DNA from 4 places in the Streptomyces sp. NPDC025833 genome. Region 4 is predicted to be linked to each of the others. Evidence: riboswitches for the same ligand, from Rfam matches in the RefSeq annotation. Region 4 holds a riboswitch; each other region holds the start of a gene.
What was found. A riboswitch is a leader RNA that binds a small molecule or an ion and turns the genes downstream of it on or off. The one in region 4 is predicted to bind glycine.
Positions count from the first base shown of each region.

Region 1: linked by a shared signal. The riboswitch ahead of ACZ4K2_RS35530 (PLP-dependent aminotransferase family protein) and the one ahead of gcvP (aminomethyl-transferring glycine dehydrogenase) in region 4 are both predicted to bind glycine.
Region 2: linked by a shared signal. The riboswitch ahead of gcvT (glycine cleavage system aminomethyltransferase GcvT) and the one ahead of gcvP (aminomethyl-transferring glycine dehydrogenase) in region 4 are both predicted to bind glycine.
Region 3: linked by a shared signal. The riboswitch ahead of ACZ4K2_RS21630 (alpha/beta hydrolase) and the one ahead of gcvP (aminomethyl-transferring glycine dehydrogenase) in region 4 are both predicted to bind glycine.

Region 1 covers NZ_JBVHNF010000033.1:23,574-26,912, reverse strand. Annotated here, with positions in the region: gene ACZ4K2_RS35530 (PLP-dependent aminotransferase family protein) at 470-1,564, opposite strand; glycine riboswitch at 1,843-1,928, opposite strand; glycine riboswitch at 1,934-2,027, opposite strand; gene ACZ4K2_RS35525 (PepSY domain-containing protein) at 2,325-2,567, opposite strand; gene ACZ4K2_RS35520 (hypothetical protein) at 2,465-2,740, opposite strand.
Region 2 covers NZ_JBVHNF010000003.1:132,997-136,335, reverse strand. Annotated here, with positions in the region: gene ACZ4K2_RS05710 (enhanced serine sensitivity protein SseB) at 1-662, opposite strand, end outside; gene ACZ4K2_RS05705 (AAA family ATPase) at 729-1,397, opposite strand; glycine riboswitch at 1,577-1,674, shown strand; glycine riboswitch at 1,675-1,788, shown strand; gene gcvT (glycine cleavage system aminomethyltransferase GcvT) at 1,832-2,950, shown strand; gene gcvH (glycine cleavage system protein GcvH) at 3,083-3,339, shown strand, end outside.
Region 3 covers NZ_JBVHNF010000011.1:302,122-305,460, reverse strand. Annotated here, with positions in the region: gene ACZ4K2_RS21640 (M4 family metallopeptidase) at 1-125, opposite strand, end outside; partial or broken gene ACZ4K2_RS21635 (transposase family protein) at 559-823, opposite strand; glycine riboswitch at 1,268-1,361, shown strand; glycine riboswitch at 1,367-1,452, shown strand; partial or broken gene ACZ4K2_RS21630 (alpha/beta hydrolase) at 1,869-2,012, shown strand; gene ACZ4K2_RS21625 (ABC transporter family substrate-binding protein) at 2,046-3,339, opposite strand, start outside.
Region 4 covers NZ_JBVHNF010000020.1:10,146-13,484, reverse strand. Annotated here, with positions in the region: gene gcvP (aminomethyl-transferring glycine dehydrogenase) at 1-2,098, opposite strand, end outside; glycine riboswitch at 2,160-2,272, opposite strand; glycine riboswitch at 2,273-2,367, opposite strand; gene ACZ4K2_RS30495 (PRC-barrel domain-containing protein) at 2,486-2,857, shown strand; gene ACZ4K2_RS30490 (DNA polymerase IV) at 2,931-3,339, opposite strand, start outside.

The sequences.
Region 1 (3,339 bases), on a different contig from region 4:
CGACCCACCACGAGGTACGCGACGACGCCGGCGAGCAGGATCGTGATGCCACCCAGGACGAGCGACATGGCCAGGCTGCGCCGCTCTGACGTCGCGTACGGCGTCAGTTCCACCCGCACGACCGCCGCGACCCGGTGGCCTTCGAGGCGGATCGGCTGGGCGTACAGCAGGTACCTGCCGACCGTGGTGGTCTTGGGCTGCCCGGCGTCCGCAAGCGCCTTAACGCGACCAAGAAGGCTCCCGGGGACGATCCCGTCAACGAGGTGCCCATCGGCATACACCCACGAGACCGTGTCCAGGGCTTCGTTGCCGCTCTCGATCAGCACGACGTGGCCGCGGCGCACGGTTACGTTCGCCGCCACCGCCTCGGCACGCGTACGCGCCACAGTGTTCGCGTCGGCGTCGGTCACCCGGCTCAGCAAGACGTGCGAGACCATCACCAGCACTCCAGCCTCGTTGCTTGACGCGGTCAGTCCCTGCGTCGGGGCCTTGGTGCCCCCGGGCCTGGTTCTCTGGTGGTACGAGCGAGGACGTGGGCGACTGCCTCGTTCACGGTGCGAAGTTCTGTGTCGTCGCGGCACAGCGTCGGTAGGTGGGAGACGTCGAGGCTCAGCGTCAGGTGTGCCGCGGGCGTGTCGGTGGTGGAGGGGGCCGTGATCCGCCGTGGGGCGACGCCGAGTTCGTCGAGGGCTTGTGCGGCGTCCGGGCGGTTCGCGTACCCGCCGGGCAGTGACATCAGCAGGTGGTCGGTCTCGGTGGTGCCGGTCAGGACGCGTACTCCTGCTTCGGCGATGTCGTCGGCGAGGAGGCGGGCGGCGAGGAGGCGGGCGGCGCGCAGGCTGCGTGTCTGGTGGTCCCGGAACTGTGGTGAGGCCGCGTGGCGGAAGGCCGCGGCCCGTTCGGCCGTGCCCCAGCACGGGCTGTCGGCCTGTTGGCCGGGGAAGGCGGCTGTGTCGAGGGTTCGCGCGATGGCGGGGTCATCGGTGAGCACGACGCCGCCGACATGAGGATGTGTGGTGGTGGTGGCGATGTGGGCGTAGGGCAGGGGGCCGGCGTGGAGTCCGGCCGCGACCGGTCCGGCGACGTTCGCCATGTCCACCAGCAGCAGTGCGCCGACCGCGTCGGCGGCCCGACGCAGTCCCGCGTAGTCGACGTGCCGTGGGTACTCCGGGCGGCCCGCGATGATGAGCCGGGGGCGTCGGCTCTCGGCGATCCGGCGCACGTGCTCGGTGCAGGCGGGGGAGTGGCAGCCGTGCAGGGGGTAACGGATGAGGTCGTAGCGGTCCGCCGGGCCGTCCGGATGCGCCTGGGGTGTCGAGGTGGGGTCGGGGTCCGGCCATGGATGCGGCACGAGCACGGTGTCGCCCTGCCGGAGGAGCGCGGACATCACCAGTGTGTTGGCCTCGGGACCGGGGCGGCAGAGCACGCGGGCATGCGCTGCGCCGAACAGCTTTCCGGCCCGTTCGGCGGCGAGTCGTGCGTCGTCCTCGCTCTCCACGGCGGCCGACAACTCGGGATCCGTGTCACCGGAGAAGGACGGGAACGACGGGAACGTCTGGGACATGGGCGCTCCTTGCGAACGGGGCTGCACGCGACGTGAGAGCAGGCTGGGAGCGGCGTGATCAGCGCATCCACGCCGTTGCCGGTGTCCGGGCCGTTGCGCCGGGACTCACCGACGGCAGGTCGGCGGCGTGAGTGCGCGCGGCTGATGCCGCGGCGCCCCGGGGCCCGCGTCCGGTGGCGGGAGAGAGCGGACACGCCAGGGTGCGAGGAACGGGTGAGTCGTCGAGGCTCCTGGAGGGTGGAGCACGCGCGGGCGCGTGCGGCCAGATGGCCCTCCCCCTCTGTCATGAGCCTGAGAGCTTCACCGCGTAGAAGGAAGCGGCTTGCACCGTGGGCGAGACGCGTGGGGCGTCTGCTTTCCAGAGTCCGCCTCCGCTGTGCGGTAGGGGTGCCTGAGAGTTTCCGGGGAGGATTTGCTCCTTCGGCGCCGTCCCCGAAGGGACGGGCTCTCCCGCGCAGGATCGATGGCGGCGTGTTCGGTTGTGGTGATCCTCGGGCACGAGAACTTACGGGCGGAGCAACAGGCCGTCAAGTGCTGCCACAGGGCCGACAACGGGCTGACACCTAATCTCACTTGATGCCGAGCATGCCCGGCGGGAATTCTTCCGTGTCCGGTCCCACATGTCCGTGAACATGTGGATCGCGTGCAGGCGCTCACTCGCGAATCCACGCCGCCCCATGCACACCGGATTACGTCGATCGGCCGGGCGGCACTCCGGTGTCGGGAGGAGCGGAGAAGGTTCCGTGCGATGTCTGTTTTCCTATGCCGTCGGGGCGTTGCTCAGCACCTTGCCGGTGGTGGCGTCGACGATGACGTCCCGCACGCCGGTGTCGGTCGAGGTCGCCTTGGCGGTGACACGTATCCGGTAGGCGAGGACCGGTGTCTTGCCCGCCAGGGCGCTCACGACCAGCTCGGCCTGGCCGGCCTTGCCCGCGGCCGCGTCGGCCGCCGCGGCCCTGGCGTCGGCGGCGGACTTCTTCGGTGTGGTGCTGGCGAGGGAGATCGCGCGGGGGTCGCTCGGGTCACGCCCAGGTACTGGTCGCGGGCGTCCAGGTGAACGATCAGATCGGCGCCCAGCACCGCGAGGCCGTCGTGCGTGCGCTGGAACCGGACGTGCTTCTTGCCGTTGGCGTCCTGAAGGGCGTCCGTGGCCGTCAGCACGTCGTCCTCGGTCACGCCGGTTGCCGTCGCATGGGCGTGCGCGGCGGCGGCTATGACGGCGGGGGAAGCCTGGCGCGATGCGAGGGGGCCGGCGGCCCGCGCGGGCCGGCCGGGGGCGGCGGAAGCCGAACCGAGTGCGCTCGCACCCACAAAGCTTGTCGCAACCATGACAACCGCCTCGGAAGTGCGTATGGATGCTCCACGCATGGGGAACTCCTCAGGGGGAGGGGGGAGACTGCCTCTTGTGGACAGCAGCGGTGACGCAGAGGATCTTGCGTCGTCGCTGGGGCACTCTCTCCTCAGCACCCTCCCGGGAGCTATCCGTAGGCGCGCTTCTAGGTATCCCTATTTAATGAGCGCCGGCCGCCGCCCAGTCGGGGCCTCGACGGCGGTCCACTCCTGTCGGGCGCTGCCCTTCCGCGCCGGGACTTCAGCGTCAGCTGGTCCGGCCGTTCGCGTCGAAACGCTGGAGCAGGCGCGGAAGTCGCGCCGCCCATGCGGGAGTTGAAGCAGGAAGTCCAACAAGGACGTTGGTGTGGGCCGCCTGGCGGATGGCGGTGTCCTCGCGCGTTGGGCGTGCCGAGGGTGTGTTCTCGCGGGCTGATGCTCTGGCG
Region 2 (3,339 bases), on a different contig from region 4:
GCCTGGAGGGGCAGGGCGCGCAGGTCGCCCTCCCACTGGGAGAGTTCCACGCCGACGAACATCACCGGGTCGGCCGTCTCGACGGCCGCGAGGCAGCGGCGCGCGGTGAGGACCACGCCGGTGTCGGCGAACTCGGCGGAGGCCGCGGCGAGGAAGTCGACCGGGTCGTCCTGCCAGTCGGGCTCGAAGAGGCGGACCCGGCCGCCGGTGCCCGGGCCGTCGAGCGGGGTGCGGCCGGCGCGGCACAGCTCGGCCACGGCCTGCGGCGGCAGGGGCATGCCGACCACGCCGTCGGGGTTGAGGGCGAGGCCGACCTGCGGGGGCAGGCCGCGGGCGAACTCCACCGCCGGGGCGACGGTGTACGACATGTGGGGCCCGGCCGCCAGCCGGAGCTGCTCCTCGGAGCTGAACACCGGGACGTACGCCTGGCCTTCGGCCTCCAGCGTCGGCAGGTCGAGCTGGCCGCTGTCCGGGCCGCCGCCGGAGGGCAGCGGGATCCACAGGAGGCTGCGGCCGAGGACCTCGACGATCCGGCCGCCCGCCGTGGGGATGCCGAGGGAGGCCGACAGCACCTCCTCCAGTTCGTTGCCGGGCCAACCGCCGTGCGGGTGGGGGTGCGCCTGTGCCGGGAAGTCCGCGGGAATGTCCGCCGGGAAGTCCATCTGCCTACCGCCTGCTGGGAACCACTGTCGGGAGCCTGAAGGCTATCGGGTGGCGGTGACAGTCCCTCATCCCGTGAAGCCCACGCGGACGAGGACGTCCGCCGCGTCCCGGTCCAGCAGCACCGCCGCGCCGCAGCCGGCGGGGAGTTCGCCCCTCTCCACCGCGCCCAGCAGGCGGGCGGTGGCCCGGCGGTGGCGGCGGAAGGCGTAGCGGGAGACGCCCCGGCCGCGTTCGCGCTGGCCCTCCCGGGCCCGGCCGGGGGTGACGTCGAGGAGCAGCAGGTGCAGGGTGGCGCCGCGCCGCCGGGCCTCGCGGCCCAGCCAGGCGCGCACCCAGGGCTGGGTGCCGCAGTCGTGCACGACGACGCCCTCACCGGTGCGCAGGGCCCGGCGGAGCCCGGCGTAGTGGGCGAGGCGGACCAGCGGGCGGTACAGCGCGTACGGGAGCCGGCGCGGCATGCGGGCGTCCCAGCGGTCGCGGGTGTCCTGGGAGTCGACGCGGTGGCCGGCGACCGCGCGGTGCATCAGGGTGGACTTGCCGCTGCCGGGCAGGCCGGTGACGACCACCAGGTCGCGGGGGCCGAAGAGCAGGGCGTGCGGGCTGCGGCCGGCGCGGTCGCGCAGGTCGCGGACGACCGGCGCGGGACGGTCCGCGGAGCGCTCGCGGGCCGGGACGGAGGGCTGCTCCGGCACCGCGAGACCGGCGCCGGCGGCGTAGGCCGATGTCCTGTTCACCGTGATCGTCCTCCCCAGTGGGCACGGTCATGACCCGTACCCGTCGCGTGTAAAGAGAAGGTAATGCGCAACGGTCGGCGGTTCATGCGCGTAGTGCCACAGGTCGGTTACAGATGCGGACCCTGACGGGCCGGGGCGCGGCGTGCAATGATGTGCCCGCCAACTGCATACCGGCCGTTCGAATCCGCGCGGGAGAGTTCCCAGCAGTCCTCGCTGGGGCGCCGAAGGAGCAAGTCCCTCCCTTGAATCTCTCAGGCACCGTTACCGCGTGGGCGAGGCACATCTGAAAAGCGGGCCGCCGTGACGGCGGCTCCACCCAAGGTGCAAGCCGTGACCACCCCGCGGGGCGGTCGAGGCGAACCTCTCAGGTTCCGATGACAGATGGGGAGGAACTTTCCTCGCCCCATCCCTGTGCCCTGGGAGACGACCGACCGATGAGCAGTACCGAACTCCGCCACACCGCGCTGGACGCGCTGCACCGCTCGCTCGGTGCGACGATGACCGACTTCGCCGGCTGGGACATGCCCCTGCGCTACGGCTCCGAGCGCGACGAGCACGTCGCCGTGCGCACCCGGGCCGGGCTCTTCGACCTGTCCCACATGGGCGAGATCGCCGTCACCGGCGCCGGGGCCGCCGCCCTGCTGAACTTCGCCCTGGTCGGCGACATCGCCTCCGTCGGCGTCGGCCGCGCCCGCTACACCATGATCTGCCAGGCCGACGGCGGCATCCTGGACGACCTGATCGTCTACCGGCTGGCCGAGACCGAGTACCTGGTCGTGGCCAACGCCTCCAACGCCCAGGTGGTCCTGGACGCGCTGACCGAGCGCGCCGCCGGCTTCGACGCCGAGGTCCGCGACGACCGGGACGCCTACGCGCTGATCGCGGTCCAGGGCCCGGAGTCCCCCGGCATCCTGAAGTCGCTCACCGACGCCGACCTGGACGGCCTGAAGTACTACGCCGGCCTGCCCGGCACCGTCGCCGGTGTCCCCGCGCTGATCGCCCGGACCGGCTACACCGGCGAGGACGGCTTCGAGCTGTTCGTGAAGCCGGAGCACGCCGTGGAGCTGTGGCAGGCGCTGACCGCGGCGGGCGAGGGCGCCGGCCTGGTGCCGTGCGGCCTGTCCTGCCGGGACACGCTGCGCCTGGAGGCGGGCATGCCGCTGTACGGGCACGAGCTGACCACCTCCCTGACCCCGTTCGACGCCGGTCTGGGCCGTGTGGTGAAGTTCGAGAAGGAGGGCGACTTCGTCGGGCGCGAGGCGCTCGCGGAGGCCGCCGAGCGGGCCGCCTCCAAGCCCCCGCGCAAGCTCGTCGGCCTGGTCGCCGAGGGCCGCCGGGTGCCGCGCGCCGGGTACGCCGTCGTCGCCGGCGGCGAGGTGGTCGGCGAGGTCACCTCCGGCGCCCCCTCCCCCACCCTGGGCAAGCCGATCGCGATCGCCTACGTGGACGCGGAGCACGCGGCGCCGGGCACCGCGGGTGTCGGCGTGGACATCCGGGGAAGCCACGAGCCGTACGAGGTCGTGGCGCTGCCCTTCTACAAGCGTCAGAAGTAGCGACCGGGCGCGGTCGCGGGCGGGGCCCGGTCCCGTGGCCGGCGCGTGACCCTGCGCACACTCACCCGCCCACCAGCGGTTTCCTCACTCCCCCGTCATCAGCACTCCCGCGCGTACAGGAGAATTCAGGCCATGAGCAACCCCCAGCAGCTGCGTTTCAGCAAGGAGCACGAGTGGCTGTCGGACGCCGAGGACGGCGTCTCGACGGTCGGCATCACGGAGCACGCCGCCAACGCGCTCGGTGACGTCGTCTTCGTCCAGCTCCCCGAGGCCGGCTCCACGGTGACCGCGGGCGACACCTGCGGCGAGCTGGAGTCCACGAAGTCGGTCTCCGACCTGTACTCGCCGGTCAGCGGTGAGATCACGGAGGTCAACGAGGACGTCGTCAA
Region 3 (3,339 bases), on a different contig from region 4:
CGGACGACGGAGAGCGGTTTGTGGGTGACGGGGGTTCCGTCGGCCGCGAGGGCGACGCTGGTCTGCGCGGCGACGACGAGGGCGGCGGTGAAGGCTATGCCACCAAGGACGGACTTGCTGCTCACAGACGACTCCTTTGCGGGCCACTGATGAGTAGCCCGGTTCGGCCCTTGACGGGGTTCCGTCATGTGGGTGAGTGACCAGAACAGTGACAGCCCGAAAGGTGGCCTGTCAGGTACCCGACAGGCATTCGGCCGATAGAAATAGCTTGCCTTTGCGGCGATTGGAACAAAAGGAAAATTTCACAGAAGTAAAGGCGGCGAACATCCCTAAAAGGGTCCAATAATCGGCCAGTCTGCGCATGAAAGATTGCCGCAATGGTATGGCAACGCTTGCGCAAAGGTGGCAGTTTATGATGCTTCCCTTGCGGCCAGTCAGCCCTTCAACTTGGCCGCTGCTCAGCTCAGTTGGGTGACAGGCAGGTAAAGCCCCTGGTAGATGGGTTTTCGACCAAGAAATCCGTCTCCACCAGAGGCTTGGTGTGCTTGCGCGTTTTTCGCGGTTGGCCGAGCAACGGATCTTGTGGAGGAGTCGCCAGGACTTGAGGGTGGCGACGGCCTGCTCGACCAGGGCTCGGATCTGCGCGTGGGGCCGGTTGACGGCCTTTCGCCCTGCGGAAAGCGTCCCCTGCCGACCCCACTACGGGATGCGGACCGTACTCCCGGCGCGTCCGTGGCCCTTGTCGGCTCAGCAGGTGACGCCGGCCTTGCGCAAGAGCGGCAGTGACGCGGTGTTCACGGACGGCCCGGACATCGGGGCATGCTCGGCGGCGAGCCTTCCTCGCCGAAGGCTCTTCCGCACGCCTGGGCACGCATGCCCGTGCACATGCTGGTGATCACCTTGCGTTCCGTTTCGTCCCGCCTGCTCCGATCAACGTCGAACGGCCTGGCGGCACTCAGACCGCGGGAAGGAGCGGAGAGATTCTTCTCTATGCCTGTTCTCTTTATGCCGTCGTCTTACCGAGGTTTTCGGCTGTCGCTGCTTTTCCCACAGCGCGCCTGCCGCCGCGTCGCGTGATTTGTGCGAGCTCACCCTGAAAAGCCATAGCACCACCCACCTCGTGGAGCCGGATTTCTCGCCGACATGCTCGGCATCAAGTGGGATTAGGTGTCGGCCCGTTGTCGGGCCGGTGGCAGCACTTGACGGCCTGTTGCTCCGCCCGTAAGTTCTCGTGCCCGAGGAGCACCACAACCGAACACGCCGCCATCGATCCTGCGCGGGAGAGCCCGTCCCTTCGGGGACGGCGTCGAAGGAGCAAATCCTCCCCGGAAACTCTCAGGCACCCCTACCGCATAGCGGAGGCGGACTCTGGAAAGCAGACGCCCCACGCGTCTCGCCCACGGTGCAAGCCGCTTCCTTCTACGCGGTGAAGCTCTCAGGCTCATGACAGAGGGGGAGGGCCATCTGGCCGCACGCGCCCGCGCGTGCTCCACCCTCCAGGAGCCTCGATGACTCACCCGTTCCTCACACCCTGGCGTGTCCGCTCTCTCCCGCCACCGGACGCGGGCCCCGGGGCGCCGCGGCATCAGCTGCGGGCACTCACGCCGCCGACCTGCCGTCGGTGAGTCCCGGCGCAACGGCCCGGACACCGGCAACGGCGTGGATGCGCTGATCACGCCGCTCTCAGCCTGCTCTCACGTCGCGTGCAGCCCCGTTCGCAAGGAGCGCCCATGTCCCAGATGTTCCCGTTGTTCTTGTCCTTTCCCGCTGACACGGATCCCGAGTTGTCGGCCGCCGTGGAGAGCGAGGACGACGCACGACTCGCCGCCGAACGGGCCGGAAAGCTGTTCGGCGCAGCGCATTCCCGCGAACGCCGACTCGGGCCCGTCACCGACAATCTCATCGGACACGTCATCGACGACTGCGGCCACATCATCCCGCTGCACCGGCCGGAGGCCCTGCTCGCCCTGGTGCGCCCCTTCCTGGCCGGCTACGACACGAGCGCAGCGTGACCGGACGCGCCGGGCGGCCGCCACGCTCGTGAGCTACTTCTGCCAGCCGACGGTCTCCGGCAGCGGCGTGCCGAATATCGTGGCGCCGACGTTGGCCAGCCCTTTCTTGACGCCGTAGACGGACGGACCGCTGAAGAGGGGCAGGAAGGCGTACTGCGCCAGTTCCTCACGTTCGATGGCGTTGGCGCGGGCGATCTGCTTGGCGGGGTCGGATATCTCGGAGGCGGCGTGGATCTGCTTGTCCAGCTCCGGGGTGCCGGTACCGGTCAGGTTGGAGTCGCTGTCGGTGCCGTAGAACTGGTAGAGGTAGCGCGCGCCGAAGGGGTCCGTGGAACGGTTGCCGGACAGGAAGAGGTCGAAGTCGCGATCGCTGAGGATCTTGGAGAAGTCCGCCTCGTCGGCCTTCTTGATGTCGACGCCGATGCCGACCGGCTTCAGCATCGCGGCGAATGCGTTGGCCGTGGCCTTGTCCAGCGGGTCGTCGCCGAGCAGGGTGTAGCGGACGGTGAGCCTGGTGCCGGCCTTCTCGCGGATGCCGTCCTTGCCGGCCTTCCAGCCGGCGGACTCCAGGGTCTTCCTGGCGTCGCCTGGCGCGTACTTGATCACCGACGAGACGTTGTCCTCGTACCCCTTCTGGAAGCTGTAGAGGAGCGCCGAACCGGGAAGCGGCTCGGAGTAGTCAAGTCCCTGGAACTGAATCTTGGCGATCTGTGTCCGGTCGACGCTCTGCAACAGCGCCTTGCGTACCCGCACGTCCCGAAGGGCGGCGGACTTCGAGTTCACGTACAGCGAGTACTCGAACGGGCTGCCGCCGCGGCGGATTTCCGTGCCGGTGACGCCGCTGACCTGCTTCAGGCCCTCCGCGCTGCCCGTGGTGGCGTAGTCGACCTGGCCGTTCTTGAACGCGTTGGTCGCCGCGGACGAGTCCAGGTTGACGTAGATCCGCTTGTCGAGCTTGCCCTTCTTCCCCCACCATTTCGGGTTCCGGACGAAGGTGAGGTTGCCGCTCTTGGTGTCGAAGGTGCCGACGGTGTACGGACCGGCGCCCCATTCGGGGTGGGCCTTCTTCACGTAGGCGTCGTTGAAGTTGGCAACCGTCGCGGCCTTGGGGTTCAGCAGCGTGGTGAACAGGCTGGACCACCAGGGGTCCACGCCCTTGAAGTCGATGACGGCCTGCTTGTCGTCGGCACCGCGGGTGACCGAGGTGATGCTCCGGTACCCCTCGGTGTTGCTCGCGTTGTAATCCTTGTCGGAGCCGTTGTTGGCCTGCCAGGTGGCCTTGACCGCCCGCCAGTCGATCGGGGTGCCGTCGTTGTAGGCGGCCTTG
Region 4 (3,339 bases):
CGCCGAAGTGGCCCGGCTTGGCGACGCCCACGAGCGCGTTGAGGTTGGCGCCGTCCACGTACACCTGGCCGCCCGCCTCGTGGACCTGGGCGCAGATGTCGGCGACGTGCTCCTCGAACACACCGTGCGTCGACGGGTAGGTGATCATCAGCACCGCCAGCTCGTCGCGGTACTGCTCGATCCTCGCGCGCAGGTCCGCGACGTCGATCTCGCCGTCCTCGGCGGTCTTGACGACGACGACCTTCATGCCGGCCATCACGGCGCTGGCCGCGTTGGTGCCGTGCGCGGAGGACGGGATCAGGCAGACGGTGCGCTGCTCGTCGCCGTTGGCCCGGTGGTAGCCGCGGACCGCCAGCAGACCGGCCAGCTCGCCCTGCGAACCGGCGTTCGGCTGGAGGGAGACCTTGTCGTAGCCGGTGACCTCGGCGAGGCGGTCCTCCAGCTCGTGGATGAGCGTGAGGTAGCCCGCGGCCTGCTCGGCGGGCGCGAACGGGTGGAGCTGGCCGAACTCGGGCCAGGTGACCGGCTCCATCTCGGTCGTCGCGTTGAGCTTCATGGTGCAGGAGCCCAGCGGGATCATGCCGCGGTCCAGCGCGTAGTCCCGGTCGGCCAGCCGGCGCAGGTAGCGCAGCATGGCGGTCTCGGAGCGGTACTGGTGGAAGACCGGGTGGTTGAGGTACACGTCGGTGCGCAGCAGCGCCTCGGGCAGGGTGTCCTCGGTGGCCGCGTCCAGCGCCTCGATGTCGGCCTCGACCCCGAAGGCGGACCAGACGGCGGCCACCTGGGCCCGCTTGGTGGTCTCGTCGCAGGCGACGGAGACGTGGTCGGCGTCGACCAGGCGCAGGTTGACCCCGTTCGCGCGGGCGGCGGCGGCGACGTCGGCGGCCTTGCCGGGCACGCGCGCGGTGAGCGTGTCGAAGTAGGCGCCGTGGACGATCTCCACACCGCCGGCCGTCAGGCCCGCGGCCAGGACGGTCGCGTAGCGGTGGGTGCGCCGGGCGATCGTCTTCAGGCCGTCCGGGCCGTGGTAGACGGCGTACATGCCGGCCATCACGGCGAGCAGCACCTGCGCGGTGCAGATGTTGCTGGTGGCCTTCTCGCGGCGGATGTGCTGCTCACGGGTCTGCAGCGCCAGGCGGTAGGCCTTGTGGCCGTCGGCGTCGACGGAGACGCCGACCAGCCGGCCGGGGAGGCTGCGGGCAAACTTCTCGTGGACGGCCATGTAGCCGGCGTGCGGACCGCCGAAGCCCATCGGCACGCCGAAGCGCTGGGTGGTGCCGATGGCGATGTCGGCGCCCAGCTCGCCCGGCGAGGTGAGCAGGGTCAGCGCGAGCAGGTCGGCGGCCACGGTCACCAGGGCGCCCAGCTCGTGCGCCTGGTCGATGACGGGCTTGATGTCCCGCACGGCACCCGACGCGCCCGGGTACTGGAGCAGCACGCCGTTGATCTCACGCCCGGCGAGGTCGGCCGGGATGCCCTCGGCGAGGTCGGCGACGACGATCTCCACGCCGGTCGGCTCGGCGCGCGTCTCGATCACGGCGATGGTCTGCGGCAGGACGTCCGCGTCGATCAGGAACAGGCCCTTCTTGTTCCTGCCCATGCGGCGCGAGAGGGCCATCGCCTCGGCGGCGGCGGTGCCCTCGTCGAGCAGGGAGGCGCCGGAGGTCGGCAGGCCGGTCAGCTCGGCGACCATCGTCTGGAAGTTCAGCAGGGCCTCCAGCCGGCCCTGGGAGATCTCCGGCTGGTACGGCGTGTAGGCCGTGTACCAGGCGGGGTTCTCCATGACGTTGCGCAGGATGACGGGCGGCGTGAAGGTGCCGTAGTAACCCAGGCCGATCATGGAGTCGAGGACCTGGTTGCGGTCGGCGAGCGAGCGCAGCTCGGCCAGCACCTCGGCCTCGGTCCGGGCGCCCGGCAGGTCCAGGGCGTCCGCGTTCTTGATCACATCCGGGACCGCGGCGGCGGTCAGCTCGTCGAGGGAGCCGTAGCCGACCTGCGCGAGCATCTTGGCCCGCGCCTCCTGATCGGGCCCGATGTGGCGCTGCTCGAAGGGGATACCCGCTTCGAGCTCGGAGAGCGGAATGCGATGGGCGGTCATTGCGGAGGCCTCCTGGTCTGACGCGACCTGCGAGGGGCGCCCCGGCACGGGCACCCCGACGGCCTCCCCCTCTGTCATCTCAACCTGAGAGCTTCACCGGGCGCCCGAAAGCACCGGCTTTCACCGTCGGTGAGAGCGGGAGCCGTCGACACCCGCTCTGCTTTCCAGAGTGACCTCGCCCGTGCGGTACGTGGGCCTGAGAGATTCCGGGGAGGATTTGCTCCTTCGGCGCCTCCGAGGTGGTCGGAGGACTCTCCCGCACGGGTTCAGCAGCCGCTGTCAGCCTACCAGCGAGGTCAACGCCGCAGCCTTCGAGTGGCCGCCTCGTTGAATGTGCTCTTTTGTAGTGCTTACGGATGAGTTGCGACCAAGTGGAGGGAGAGGGCCGTGCAGACCGACCTCGATCCGCGCAACCTGATCGGCCGCAAGGCGTTCGACCGGAACGGCACCAAGATCGGCACCATCGACGAGGTGTACCTCGACGACGCGACCGGCGTGCCCGAGTGGGCGGCCGTACGCACCGGCCTGTTCTCCCGGGACGCCTTCGTCCCCCTGGAGCCCAGCGAGCTCGTCGAGGGCACCCTGCACGTCCCGTTCGACCGCGCCCTCATCAAGGACGCCCCCGATTTCGGCGTGGGCCGCCATCTCTCCCCCGAGCAGGAACTCCAGCTCTACCACCACTACGGCCTGGACGTGGCCGCGCCCCCCAGGGTCCCGGACCACGACTTCGGCAAGCTGGCGGGCACCGAGGAGCCCTGACCCGCCCCGAAGCCCTCTCCCTCCCCTCCACGAGACCTTCGCGGCAGGCACGCGTGCGGGCGTGCGCCGCGCCTCACGGCCCGGCCGGGGCCCCCTCCCGTCCCGCCTCATCGGCTCTGGTGCGATCAGCGCCCGCGCCTTGCAGCGGGGCACCCGCCCGACCGGGGGCGGCGTCCTCCGCGAGGCCCGTTTCCGAGCCGGGACCAGCGGCCGGCCGGGGAGCGTCCGCAACCAGCGGCAGCGGGTCCGCGGCCGACAGCGCGGGATCGTCCACGGGGAACGTCCGCACCCGCCCCGGCGGGGACTGCGGGGTCTCGAACCGCACCGTGACCCGCCCCACCCCGCTCCCCTGCACCCAGCCGTGCCCGTGCCCGGCGTGCCGTACGTCCTGTCCCGCGCGCCAGTGCCGCTCGGCGGGCTCGGGCTCCTGTGCGAACGCCTCGGCCGCCGCCCCCTGCTCCGGCTCCTCGGCCTCGGCCACC